DNA from 2 places in the Streptomyces sp. NPDC096132 genome. Region 1 is predicted to be linked to the other one. Evidence: riboswitches for the same ligand, from Rfam matches in the RefSeq annotation. Region 1 holds a riboswitch; the other holds the start of a gene.
What was found. A riboswitch is a leader RNA that binds a small molecule or an ion and turns the genes downstream of it on or off. The one in region 1 is predicted to bind cyclic di-AMP.

Region 1 (5,953 bases):
GTGCGCGGCCGCGCTGATCGCGATCGTCGCCAACAGCTTCGCGACCCGCTGGATAGCCACGGCGACCGCCGACCCGTCCAGTGCGGACACCCTCGGGGCGACGGTCATAGCGCCCGTCGTCGAGGAGTCCGCCAAGGCCGCCGCGATCCTTCTCGTCTTCCTCTTCCGCAGACGGGACTTCACCGGCCTCGTCGACGGGGTGGTGATAGCCGGGGTCACCGCCACCGGCTTCGCGTTCACCGAGAACATCCTCTACCTCGGCACCGCGTTCGGCACCGACCAGCTCACCGGCGACAGCGGCATCGCCTCCGTCACCGCCGCGACCTTCTTCGTGCGCGTCATCATGTCGCCGTTCGCGCACCCCCTGTTCACCGTGCTGACCGGCCTCGGCTTCGGCTTCGCCGCGCGCTCCGGCGACCGGCAGCGCGTACGGCGCGTCCTGGTCCCGCCAGCCGGACTGCTGCTCGCGATGGGCATGCACGCCCTGTGGAACGGCTCGTCGACCTTCGGCGAGTTCGGGTTCTTCGCGGTGTACGCGGCGTTCATGGTGCCCGCGTTCGGGCTGCTGACCTGGCTGGTCGTGTGGACCCGTCAGCGGGAGCTGCGCACGGTCCGCGAGGAGCTGCCCGCCTACACGGCCGCCGGCTGGCTCGTCCCGGCCGAGCCGTACGCGCTCGGCTCGATGCGGGCACGGCGGCTGGCCCGTGAGTACGCCAGGCAGCACCTCGGCCGGCCGGCCGCGCGGGCGGTGGCGGAGTACGAGGCGTACGCGACCTCCCTGGCGTTCCTGCGGCACCGGGGACGCAACGGGCGGGCGGGCGCCGACTTCGTCGTACGCGAGAGGGAGTTGCTGAACGAGCTGTGGCGGCGCAAGGACGTCGCCCGGCCCGCGCTGGACCACGCGGCCCGGATGACGGCCCCGCCGGTCCGCGTGGCGATGCCCGCGGCGCCCTGGCCGGTCCACGGGGGCTACGGGTACGGGCAGGGGTACGGCCCGGGTCACGGCCCCGGGTACGGGTACCCGGCGGGGCAGGCGTACGGGTACGGCTACGGGTATCCCGCGGGTCCGTATCCCGCCGCCAACCCCTATCAGTCGTAGGGAGGATCAGGCCGAGGCCCGGGTCAGCCGGGCGATCTCGTCCTCGGTCAGCTCCAGCCCGGCCACCCCGAGCAGGGCCGGCAGCTGTTCGAGCGACCGCGCGGAGGCGATCGGTGCGACCACCGTCGGCTGGGCGGCGAGCCAGGCCAGGGCGACCGTGGCGGCCTCGGTGCCGCGGGCGGCGGCGATCTCGTCGAGGGCGGTGAGGACGCGCCGGCCCCGCTCGGAGTCGAGGTGCCTGGCGGCGCCCGCGGACCGCGGGCTCCGCACGGTCGTACCGGGCCGGTACTTGCCGGTGAGGAAGCCGGACGCGAGGGCGTAGTAGGGGACCGCGGCGAGGCCGGCGCGGGCGGCGAGGTCCTGGAGGGCGCCCTCGTAGGTGTCGCGGGAGACCAGGTTGTAGTGGGGCTGGAGGGCGACGTACCGGGCGAGGCCCTCGCGGTCGGAGAACTCCAGTGACTCCTGAAGGCGTTCGGGCGTGATGTTGGAGGCGGCGATGTGCCGCACCTTGCCCGCCCGCACCAGCTCGTCGAGCGCACCGATGATCTCCTCGACCGGCACCTCGGGCTTGTCGAAGTGCGTGTAGTAGAGGTCGATGTGGTCCGTGCCGAGGCGGCGCAGGGAGGCGTCGGCGGCGGCCTTGATGTTGGCGGCGGTCAGGCCGGGGAACTCGGGGTGCTGGCTGACCTTGGTGGCGATGACGACGTCGTCGCGGTTGCCGCGGGAAGCCACCCACCTGCCGATGATGGTCTCGGACTCGCCGCCGCCGTTGCCCTCGACCCAGGCCGAGTAGGAGTCGGCGGTGTCGACGAAGTTGCCGCCGGCGGCCGCGTAGGCGTCGAGGACGGCGAAGGAGGCCGCCTCGTCGGCGGTCCAGCCGAAGACGTTGCCGCCGAGGGAGAGGGGGAAGACCTCGAGGTCGGAGGAGCCGAGCTTGCGCAGAGAAGTCATGTTCAACGTCAACAACGGCGTCGGAGCGGCCCATTCCGACGTCGTACGAACAACGCGTGAACGGAACCGCTCCGTGCCGGGGATGTCTCCGGGGTCTCCCTGAGGGGAGATGTCAGGGGTTGAGGCCCTTGCTGCGCAGCCAGGCCATCGGGTCGACGCCGTCGGCGCTGCCGTTCGGGTGGACCTCGAGGTGGAGGTGGGCGCCGGTCACGTTGCCGGTGGCGCCCACGCGGCCGATCACGTCACCGGTGGCGACCTTCTGGCCGACGCTGACGCTGATCGACGACTGGTGGCAGAACCAGATCTCGGTGCCGTCGTCCAGGGTGAGGATGGTGCGGTAGCCGTAGGCCCCGGCCCAGCCCGCCTCGGTGATGGTGCCGCTGTGGACGGCCTTGATGAGCGTGCCGGTGGGGGCGGCGAAGTCCAGACCGGTGTGGTAGCCGGAGGACCAGAGGGAGCCGGCCTGACCGAAGGTCGAGGTGATGGTGTACGAGGAGGTCGGCAGCGTGTACTGCTTGGCCAGCTCGGCCAGGCGCGCGGCCTCGGCCTTCTCCTTGGCGGCCTCCTCGGCCTTCTCCTTCGCGGCGGCGGCCTCGGCCTCCGCCTGCTTCTCGGCCTTGGCGACGGCGGCCGCCTCCGCCTTGGCCGCGGCGGCCTCGGCGACGGCCTGGGCCTTGGAGGCGACCTGGGTCTGCTGCGACTCGGCCTGCGCCATGATCCGGTTGCGCAGTGCCTCGCCGGCGTCGGAGGAGCCGCTCTGGTCGGTCGCGTCCGGGGCCTCGGCGCCGAAGCTCGAGAGGGCGGGCGCGGCGTCCTGGGCGGAGTCGTCGTCGGAGATGAGCGAGCCCACGCCCGGCAGGTCCGGCATGGAGATGGAGACCGGGGGCTTGCCGGTGTTGGCGCTGGCCATCCCGCCGGCGCTGAAGGCGGCTATGACGCCGACGCCGAGGACGGTGGAGCTGCGGGCGAACCCGCCGCCGCCGCGCTGCTTGGCGACCCGGTGCTTGCCCCGGACCGGGGCAAGGGACTCCTCGGTGGGATTCCACTCCTCCCAGGGGCCCTCGTCGGTGCGGTAGCTGCCGTAGCCGAAGGTCTCGGAAGAGGAGCGCTGGCTCGGCACGAACGGGGCTTCTGGGGCAGGCCGGTTGGACGCCACGCGGGCGTACTCCTTTCCTTCCGTCGCCTACCGGGTTAGCTGACGGGTTCGGAGCGGGAAGGTCTCCTACGCGCGTAAACCGTTCGTGACTCTCCGAGTTCACGGCGGCCTTCGGCGCGATTCACCCCAAGGTGGTGGTTCCCCGGTTCCCTTACGGGATTCGGCGCGTGCGCACGGAGCCGACTCTTGTGACGGCTGGGACGACCGCGCTGCGTTATCGAACGTTAATAGACCTGGGGGCGGCTTTCCAAGCTCTTCCGCTTGATCAACAACATTTTTGGCCTGGACTTTCAGGCCATGACTGTTGAAAAACGGGCGAGTTGACCGGAATGCACAGCGGACGCACAGTCACCGGCCGGTCAGACCGGGAACACACCGAGGGCCGGAACCCTGTCAGGGTTCCGGCCCTCGGCCTTCAGTAGCGGGGACAGGATTTGAACCTGCGACCTCTGGGTTATGAGCCCAGCGAGCTACCGAGCTGCTCCACCCCGCGTCGGTATGACACCAGTGTACGCCATCCGCGGGACCGAAAGTCCCAGGGTGGTGCGAGGCCCCTCACACGAGGTGCCGGTTGGGCGCCTTGGCCTGCTCCGCGTACTCCGGGAGTACGACGACGTCGGCGCCCTCGGCGGCCAGGAGACCGTTGCCGTCGGCGGCCGTCACGAAGGTGTCCGGCTCCTGCCAGGCGGTGACCACCCGGCGCACGCCCGCGTCGAGGATGAGCCGGGCGCAGGGCCGCGGGCGGGAGGAGCGGCGGGCGCAGGGTTCCAGGCTGCTGTAGACGGTGGCCGTGGCCAGACGGGGGTCGGCGGGGTCGAGTTTGGCGAGGGCCGCCTCCTCGGCGTGGACGACCGGGTCGCCGGCCTCGCGGGAGTGGCCGCGGGCGAGTTCCGTGCCGTCGGCGGCGACGATCACCGCGCCGACGCTGAAGGCGGTCCGCGAGGGCGGGCAGAGGGCGGCGAGCTCGCAGGCGAGGGCCAGCCAGAGGCGGTCGGCGGCGGACGGGAGGGGGCCGGTGCCGGGGGCGGTGGGTTCGTAGCGCATGAGGACCACGTCCTCGATCCGTCGGGTCTCGGTCAGGCGCAGACGTCCGCCCTGGTAGGCGCCGGGGCCGAAGAGGCGGGGCGCGTCCGGGTCGCCCACGAAGAGAGGGGCGAGGACGAGCTGGAGTTCGTCGGCGAGGCCCTGCTGGAGGAGCTGGGTGTGGATGGTGCCGCCGCCCTCGACCATGAGCCGGTGGACGCCGCGCTCGTCGTGGAGGTGGTGGAGGAGCCGGCGCCAGTCGAGCTCGGGGCCGAGCGGGACGACGTCCGCGGCGATGCCGAGCGCCCGGGCCCGCTCGGCGCCCTTCTCCGTCGTATAGACGACCTTGTCGCCGCCCGTGTGCCAGAAGTTCGCCGCCGGGTCGAGGTCGCCGGAGCCGCTGACGGTGACCTTGAGGGGGTATTCCGGCTGTCCGGCCGCCGTGCGGGCGGCGCGGCGGTCGGCGGAGTTCACGAGCAGGCGGGGGTTGTCGGCGCGGATGGTGCCGGCGCCGATGAGGATCGCGTCGACGGAGGCCCGTACCTCGTCGACGCGGTCGAAGTCGGCGGGGCTGGAGAGGAGCAGGCGCTCGGGGGTGGTGTCGTCCAGGTAGCCGTCGAGGGAGACGGCGGCGGACAGCAGGACGTACGGGTACGACATCGACGCGGCTCTCCCTGGCGACGGGCGGATCTTGGTTCAAGTTTGAAACAAACCTACACTGAGTGCATGACGACCCGCTGGCTCACCCCCGAGGAGCAGCGCGCCTGGCGCGCGTATGTCGCCGGGTACCTCCTCCTGGACGACGCGATCGACCGGCAGCTCCAGCAGGAGGCCGGCATGCCCCACCTCTATTACTCCATCCTCGCCAACCTCTCCGAGATTCCGGAGCGGCGGCTGCGGATGACCGATCTCGCGGAGCGGCTGAAGATCACGCGCAGCCGGCTCACGTACGCGGTGACCCGACTCGAGAAGGACGGACTGCTGCGGCGCGAGAACTGCCGGTGGGACAAGCGCGGGAGCATCGCGGTGCTGACGGACGAGGGCATGGCGGTCCTGGAGGCGACGGCTCCCGGCCATGTCGAGACGGTCCGCTCCATGCTGTTCGACCGGCTCACACCCGAGCAGGTGGGACAGCTGGAGGAGATCTTCACGCAGGTCGCGCGGGGTTTCCAGGAGGACGGCGGGGAGGCCGCGCCGGAGGATCTTCCATGGCGCCGGCGCTCGTCGCCCTGCTCCGGGACCTCATGAGGCACGTCGCGGACGGCTCCGGGACCTCATGAGGCACATCACAAATACGTTGCTTCAAATTTAAAGCATAGGGTAGGGTCTCGATTCGTTGGATCTGCTTCAAATCTGAAGCAGAGACTGGCTCGTTCATCGCCCCACCGGACCCGGGAGACCCGCATGCCCGACACCCCCGCCGCCACCCAGCGCGCCCGCGTCCGGGTACCGCTGCGCTTCCACGACGGCTACTCCGTCGACGCCGAGCTCGTCACCTTCCACGGCCTGGCCGACGGGCAGGAGCATGTCGCCGTCGTCCTCGGCGAGCCGGGGCCCGTCCCACTGGTCCGGCTGCACTCCGAGTGCCTCACCGGCGACGTCTTCGGCTCCGCCCGCTGCGACTGCGGCCCGCAGCTGCGCGAGGCGGTCGAGCGGATAGCCGAGACCGGCGGCATCCTGCTGTACCTCCGTCAGGAGGGCCGCGGCATCGGTCTCTACAACAA
Region 2 (5,953 bases), on a different contig from region 1:
GACGTACTGCCGCATCGGGTAGGCGAGGGCGACGATCAGGGTGCACAGGACCAGCGCCAGCAGGGCGGCGCGGCTGGTGAGGCGGGAGCGGCGGGCCTGACGCTTGGTCTGGGAGCGGTAGACACGGGCCGCCGTCTGCTCACCGAGCAGCCGCAGCCTGGTCGCGGTGGAGAAACGGTCCCGGTCCTTCACGGCCATCGGTACTGCCTCCCCTTTTCACACGCGCGTACGTCCCCGCACACGGTACGGGACCGAGTACGGGGACGTACGTACGACTGGCTATCGCTTGACCCGGGCGGGGTCAGCCCTTGGAGACCCCACGGAACCGCGGGAAGGCCGAGCGGCCGGCGTACACCGCGGCGTCGTCGAGGATCTCCTCGATGCGCAGCAGCTGGTTGTACTTGGCGACGCGCTCGGAGCGGGCCGGGGCGCCGGTCTTGATCTGGCCGCAGTTGGTGGCGACGGCCAGGTCGGCGATGGTGACGTCCTCGGTCTCGCCGGAGCGGTGCGACATCATGCACTTGAAGCCGTTGCGCTGGGCCAGCTCGACGGCGTCCAGGGTCTCGGTCAGCGAACCGATCTGGTTCACCTTCACGAGCAGGGCGTTGGCGGTGCCCTCCTCGATGCCGCGGGCGAGGCGCTCGGGGTTGGTGACGAACAGGTCGTCGCCGACGAGCTGGACCTTGTCGCCCAGACGGTCGGTGATGACCTTCCAGCCGGCCCAGTCGTCCTCGAACAGCGGATCCTCGATGGAGACGAGCGGGTAGGCCGCGACGAGCTCCTCGTAGTACTCCGTCATCTCGGCGGCGGAGCGGTCCTTGCCCTCGAAGAGGTACTTGCCGTCCTTGTAGAACTCGGAGGCGGCGACGTCGAGGGCGAGGGCGATCTGCTCGCCGGGGATGTAACCGGCTTCCTTGATGGCCTCGAGGATGAGGTCGAGGGCCTCGCGGTTGGAGCCGAGGTTCGGGGCGAAGCCGCCCTCGTCGCCGAGGCCGGTGGACAGGCCCTTGGACTTCAGGACCTTCTTGAGGGTGTGGTAGACCTCGGTGCCCCAGCGCAGGGCCTCGGAGAAGGACTCCGCGCCGATCGGCGCGATCATGAACTCCTGGATGTCCACGTTGGAGTCGGCGTGCGAGCCGCCGTTCAGGATGTTCATCATCGGCACCGGCAGCAGGTGCGCGTTGGGGCCGCCCAGGTAGCGGAAGAGCGGGAGGTCGCTGGCCTCGGAGGCGGCGTGGGCGACGGCGAGCGAGACGCCGAGGATGGCGTTGGCGCCGAGGGAGCCCTTGTTGTCGGTGGCGTCCAGGTCGAACATGGCCTGGTCGATCAGACGCTGCTCGGTGGCGTCGTAGCCGACCAGCTCCGGGCCGATCTGCTCGATGACGGCGAGGACGGCCTTCTCGACACCCTTGCCCTGGTAGCGGTTGGGGTCACCGTCGCGGAGCTCGATGGCCTCGAAGGCGCCGGTGGAAGCGCCGGACGGGACGGCGGCACGACCCGTGCTGCCGTCGTCGAGGCCGACCTCGACCTCGACCGTGGGGTTGCCTCGGGAGTCCAGGATTTCCCGGGCTACGACGACGTCGATGGACGGCACGAGCATCTCCTTCTTGGGATGTGACGCTGGTTGTGCGGGGCCGCGTGGGCCTTGCGACTAGAGCCTAACCGCCTTCGGGGCGTCGGCAGCCGACCGACCGCCCCGTGGACAAACTGACCGTACACATTGTTCCCCATCGGAACAAAGGGCGGGTGGCGCGGAGGCGAACACACGGGCAAAGAAAAACCCCGCCCCGGTGCGTACGGGGGAACACGCACCGGAGCGGGGAGCCCGTGGGGACGGGGGGTGACCCTCACGAGGCCTTCAGTGTGCGGGGCCACCTTGTGAGCGGCCTGTGGCCCCGCTGGGAAGCAGGTGTCACTTCAGGTGCAGCTGCTGACCCGGGTAGATGAGGTCGGCGTCCTCGACGATGTCCTTGTTCAGCTGGAACAGCTTCTGCCAGCCGCCCTTGACCTTGTGCTTCTCGGCGATGGAGCTGAGGGTGTCGCCCTTGACGACCTTGTACTCGCCGTCGCCCTTCTTCACCTTCTTGCCGGTCGGGGTGGTGACCGTCTTGGAGGCGGCGGGGCGCTCGGCGGAGCGGGAGGCGCTCTGCTGCTCGGTCGAACGCGTGGTGGTGTCCGAGGAGCCGGCGCTGCTCGACGAGGAGGAGTCGGCGGAGCTGGAGGAGCCGCCACCGGCGTACGGGGTGCTGGACAGACCCGTGCCGCAGACCGGCCAGGCGCCCTTGCCCTGACCCGCGAGGACCTTCTCGGCGACGGTGATCTGCTGTTCCTTGCCGGCGAGGTCGGCGCGCGCGGCGTAGGCGGTGCCGCCGTAGGCGGCCCAGGTGGAGGCCGAGAACTGCAGGCCGCCGTAGTAGCCGTTGCCGGTGTTGATGGACCAGTTGCCGCCGGACTCGCACTGGGCGACCGCGTCCCACTCGGAGGCGGTGGCGGCGGAGGCGTTGCCGGCCGCCATCAGCGGGGCGGCGATGGCGACACCGGTGACGCCGGCGAGCGCGGCGACGCGGGTGGCCTTGTTCGGACGACGGTGCTTGCCCTTGCCGGAAAACAGCATGGATCGATCCCCTCACCGACGCCTGCGAGGTGAGCTGTCGGGTTCGGGCCGGTTGAGTTGCCCGGCCGCGCACCTCATGGTGCGCGGCTTCACCCCGAGCCGGTTCCGGCGGTCAACCGCCGGGCCCGGCACTTACCTTGGGTCCCCCGCTCCTGCCTACGGCGCTTGACGCGACGACTGTTCCCGGGCTGCCACTGGCAGGATTCGGCGTTACGGCAGCCGGGGCTCGGGTTGCCGAGCGGTCATGACCGTAGACACGCGATCCGGGGAATTTCAAAGACGATCACGACTTCTGAGACTCATCCCACACTTTCACCAAACCGGACATTCGGCGCGAAGCGGGACGTGAACTCCCGGTGTTTTTCTGGGTGTTCCGCCCCTATTCGACGCCGGTGTCCAGGGTCTGACCGGGGGTGATGTCGCTCGGGTCGGCGCCGATGACGTCCTTGTTCTCGGCGTAGAGCGCACGCCATCCGCCGTCGAGGTCAAGGGAGTCGGCGATGGAGGCGAGGGTGTCACCCTCCTGGACCGTGTAGACGCTCGCCGCGTGCCGGCCGGAGGAGGCGGTGGAGGTGTTGTCCGCCACGGTCTCGTCGGCGGTGGCGCCACGATGGCGGCCGGAGCCGAGGGAGCCGGTGTCCACGAGGCTCCAAGAACCCTCCGCCTGGGCCGGATTGTCCGAGTCGTCCACTTCCGGGATGGCCGTGGGCGAACTGTCGGCACCCTCCGCGTCATCGGAGGCTTCATCCGAAGTGCCCGACTTGTCGGAGTCGTTCGCCTCCGGGGACGAAGAGGACGAAGGGGACTCAGAGGCCGAACCGGACGAATCGCCGGAGGAATCGGCCGAGTCTTCGTCGGAGTTGCCGGAGCCGCCTGAGTCGCCGGACTTTCCGGAGTCGGACGACGAACCCTTGGACAGGTCGGACAATCCGGAGGATGCGGACGAGTCGGACTCTTCGTCCCCCACCCCGGTGTCCACGCTCAACGCACCGTTCTCCTTGGTGAGCCCGGACGTCAGCCCGCAGGTGCCCCAGGCGCCGACGCCCTCGGCCGCGAGGACCTTCTGCGCCACGGCTATCTGCTGGTTGCGGCTGGCCAGGTCGGGGCCGGCGGCGTAGTCGAGTCCGTCGTAGGTCTCCCAGTCCTCCTGGGTGAGGCTCAGACCGCCGTACTCGCCGTTGCCCTCGTCGGCGCTCCAGGAACCGCCGGTCTCGCACTGCGCCACCTTGTCCCACACCGTGCCGTCGGCGGCGCTCGCGCCGCTTGCGGCGAACAGCGGGAGGGCGATGGCGGAGCCGGTCACTCCGGCCGCGACGAGGAGGGCCGGAGCCTGACGGGGGCGACGGTGACGACCGTTCCCGGTGAGCATGCGGGGGCCTTTCTCTGGACAGCAGTGACCGGCGCGGCGTGCGATGCGAGCGCACACGCGTTCGCCGCGCTGACGAGTGAACGTATCGGCAGACGATCACTTGTCACAAGTTAATGCCGCGCAGATCACGTGAAGATCACAGAGTTGAGGGTCGGTCACCTTTGGTCGACCGCGGTGTTATCCCTGGCGACCTCAAGGGGCGGGACGTCCCAGAGACAGCCGGTGCGCAACCGGTGGAGGATCCCGTTCAGTTGCGTGCGAACGTCCACGGCACCGCGCGCGAACTGGCGACGTCGGAAATACGCTGTCATCAGCTCTTCCACGACAGGCCACACCGATTCAAGCACGTCAGCAGGAACCAACGTCCCCGTCAGTGCGTGCCATTCGGTCACCTTGCACTTGACCCCGGATCGCTTACGCGCCTCTCCGAGCGGCTTCACCGTGATGCCCAGCAGATCGATCACTTCCCTCATGTCGGAGAGAGCCACGTCCTGTAGCTCCTCCCCAGCGACCCGCGTGAGATCTGAGAACTTCTTCGCATCCAACTCCGCCTTCTCCTGTTCCGCGAGCACCTCCCTCGCTGTGGCGAGGAGCCCCCGTGCGCTGCGTACGTCCTCTGCGAGTTTCTGCACAGCCGCGTCCTTCACCACCTGGCCGACTACGGGGATGTGGGCGAGGTCGGCCACCGCCCGCGTCATGACCTCGGTCCACACCGCCGCCTCGACGTCATCGGCAGTCAGGTAGGGGTCGGAACAGGACGCTCGACGATCGCCCCGGACACCCCTTCGTCCCGGAAAATCAGCTCAGGACACAGGGCCCACCCTGGTCGGTTACTGATGTAGGCACGGCCTGCACTCTCCTGGACACCGAGCCCATAGCCCCGCGTCTGCTCCCGCGTCGAGACCCGCAGCATCAACGCTGCACGAACGACACGCGTCGGCTCTGACTCACGGTGGGCAACAGGCATGGGCACAGCTGTAGCGTTGAACACCTCGGCCCCTTCACGGCTGGCAAGGCCCCGGAGCTCTGACCAGCTCTGGGGCCCCTGGCGTTTCTCGGAATCCAGGGCTCTTCCAAGCACAGCGTCGGAAAACGCATGAAAGTCATGCCATCCGGCTATATGCCGATACATCAGCCTCAGTCATGGTCTCAGTGGCTGCGCAGACCCGGACCGGTTCTGGATACGGTCATCTTGTGAACGTCCCGAACGCCGCCCCCGAACTCTTCACATGGGAGTTCGCCGCCGACCCTTACCCGGCCTACGCCTGGCTGCGTGAGCACTCCCCCGTCCATTGGACAAAGCTTCCCAGTGGGGTCGAAGCATGGCTGGTGACCACCTACGCGGATGCACGTCAGGCTCTCGCGGACGGGCGACTCTCAAAGAACCCCGATCACCACGCCGAAGACGCACAAGGCAGGAGCAGGACCGGCATCCCTGGTGAGCGCAGCGCCAATCTCATGACGCATCTGCTCAACATCGACCCACCGGACCACACCCGGCTGCGCCGCCTCGTCTCCAAGGCATTCACGCCACGCCGTGTGGCGGAGTTCGCACCCCGCGTGCAGGAGCTGACGAACGACCTCATCGACCGGTTCGCGTCACAGGGCGAGGCCGACCTCATCCACGACTTCGCCTTCCCTCTCCCCATCTACGCGATCTGCGACCTGCTCGGCGTTCCGCACGAGGATCAGGACGACTTCCGTGACTGGGCAGGAATGATGATCCGCCACGGCGGAGGCCCGCGCGGCGGAGTCGCCCGTTCCGTCAAGAAGATCCGTGGCTACCTCGCCGAGCTCATCCACCGCAAACGCAACGACCTCGACAACGACCTGATCTCAGGCCTCATCCGCGCTTCTGACCACGGCGAACACCTCTCGGAGAACGAAGCTGCCGCGATGTGCTTCGTGCTTCTGTTCGCGGGCTTCGAAACGACCATCAACCTCATCGGCAATGGCGTCTACGCGCTGCT

Region 2: linked by a shared signal. The riboswitch ahead of ACIRF9_RS31460 (transglycosylase family protein) and the one ahead of ACIRF9_RS29810 (M23 family metallopeptidase) in region 1 are both predicted to bind cyclic di-AMP.

What each region holds. Positions count from the first base shown of each region.
Region 1 covers NZ_JBIWGA010000014.1:20,942-26,894, forward strand. Annotated here, with positions in the region: gene ACIRF9_RS29800 (PrsW family intramembrane metalloprotease) at 1-1,099, shown strand, start outside; gene ACIRF9_RS29805 (aldo/keto reductase) at 1,106-2,050, opposite strand; gene ACIRF9_RS29810 (M23 family metallopeptidase) at 2,163-3,206, opposite strand; cyclic di-AMP (ydaO/yuaA leader) riboswitch at 3,214-3,382, opposite strand; tRNA gene ACIRF9_RS29815 (tRNA-Met) at 3,626-3,699, opposite strand; gene ACIRF9_RS29820 (dihydrofolate reductase family protein) at 3,762-4,889, opposite strand; gene ACIRF9_RS29825 (MarR family winged helix-turn-helix transcriptional regulator) at 4,956-5,477, shown strand; gene ribA (GTP cyclohydrolase II) at 5,634-5,953, shown strand, end outside.
Region 2 covers NZ_JBIWGA010000015.1:44,966-50,918, forward strand. Annotated here, with positions in the region: gene ACIRF9_RS31450 (septum formation initiator family protein) at 1-198, opposite strand, end outside; gene eno (phosphopyruvate hydratase) at 302-1,600, opposite strand; gene ACIRF9_RS31460 (transglycosylase family protein) at 1,913-2,614, opposite strand; cyclic di-AMP (ydaO/yuaA leader) riboswitch at 2,619-2,788, opposite strand; gene ACIRF9_RS31465 (transglycosylase family protein) at 2,994-3,983, opposite strand; gene ACIRF9_RS31470 (transposase) at 4,139-4,669, opposite strand; gene ACIRF9_RS31475 (cytochrome P450) at 5,127-5,953, shown strand, end outside.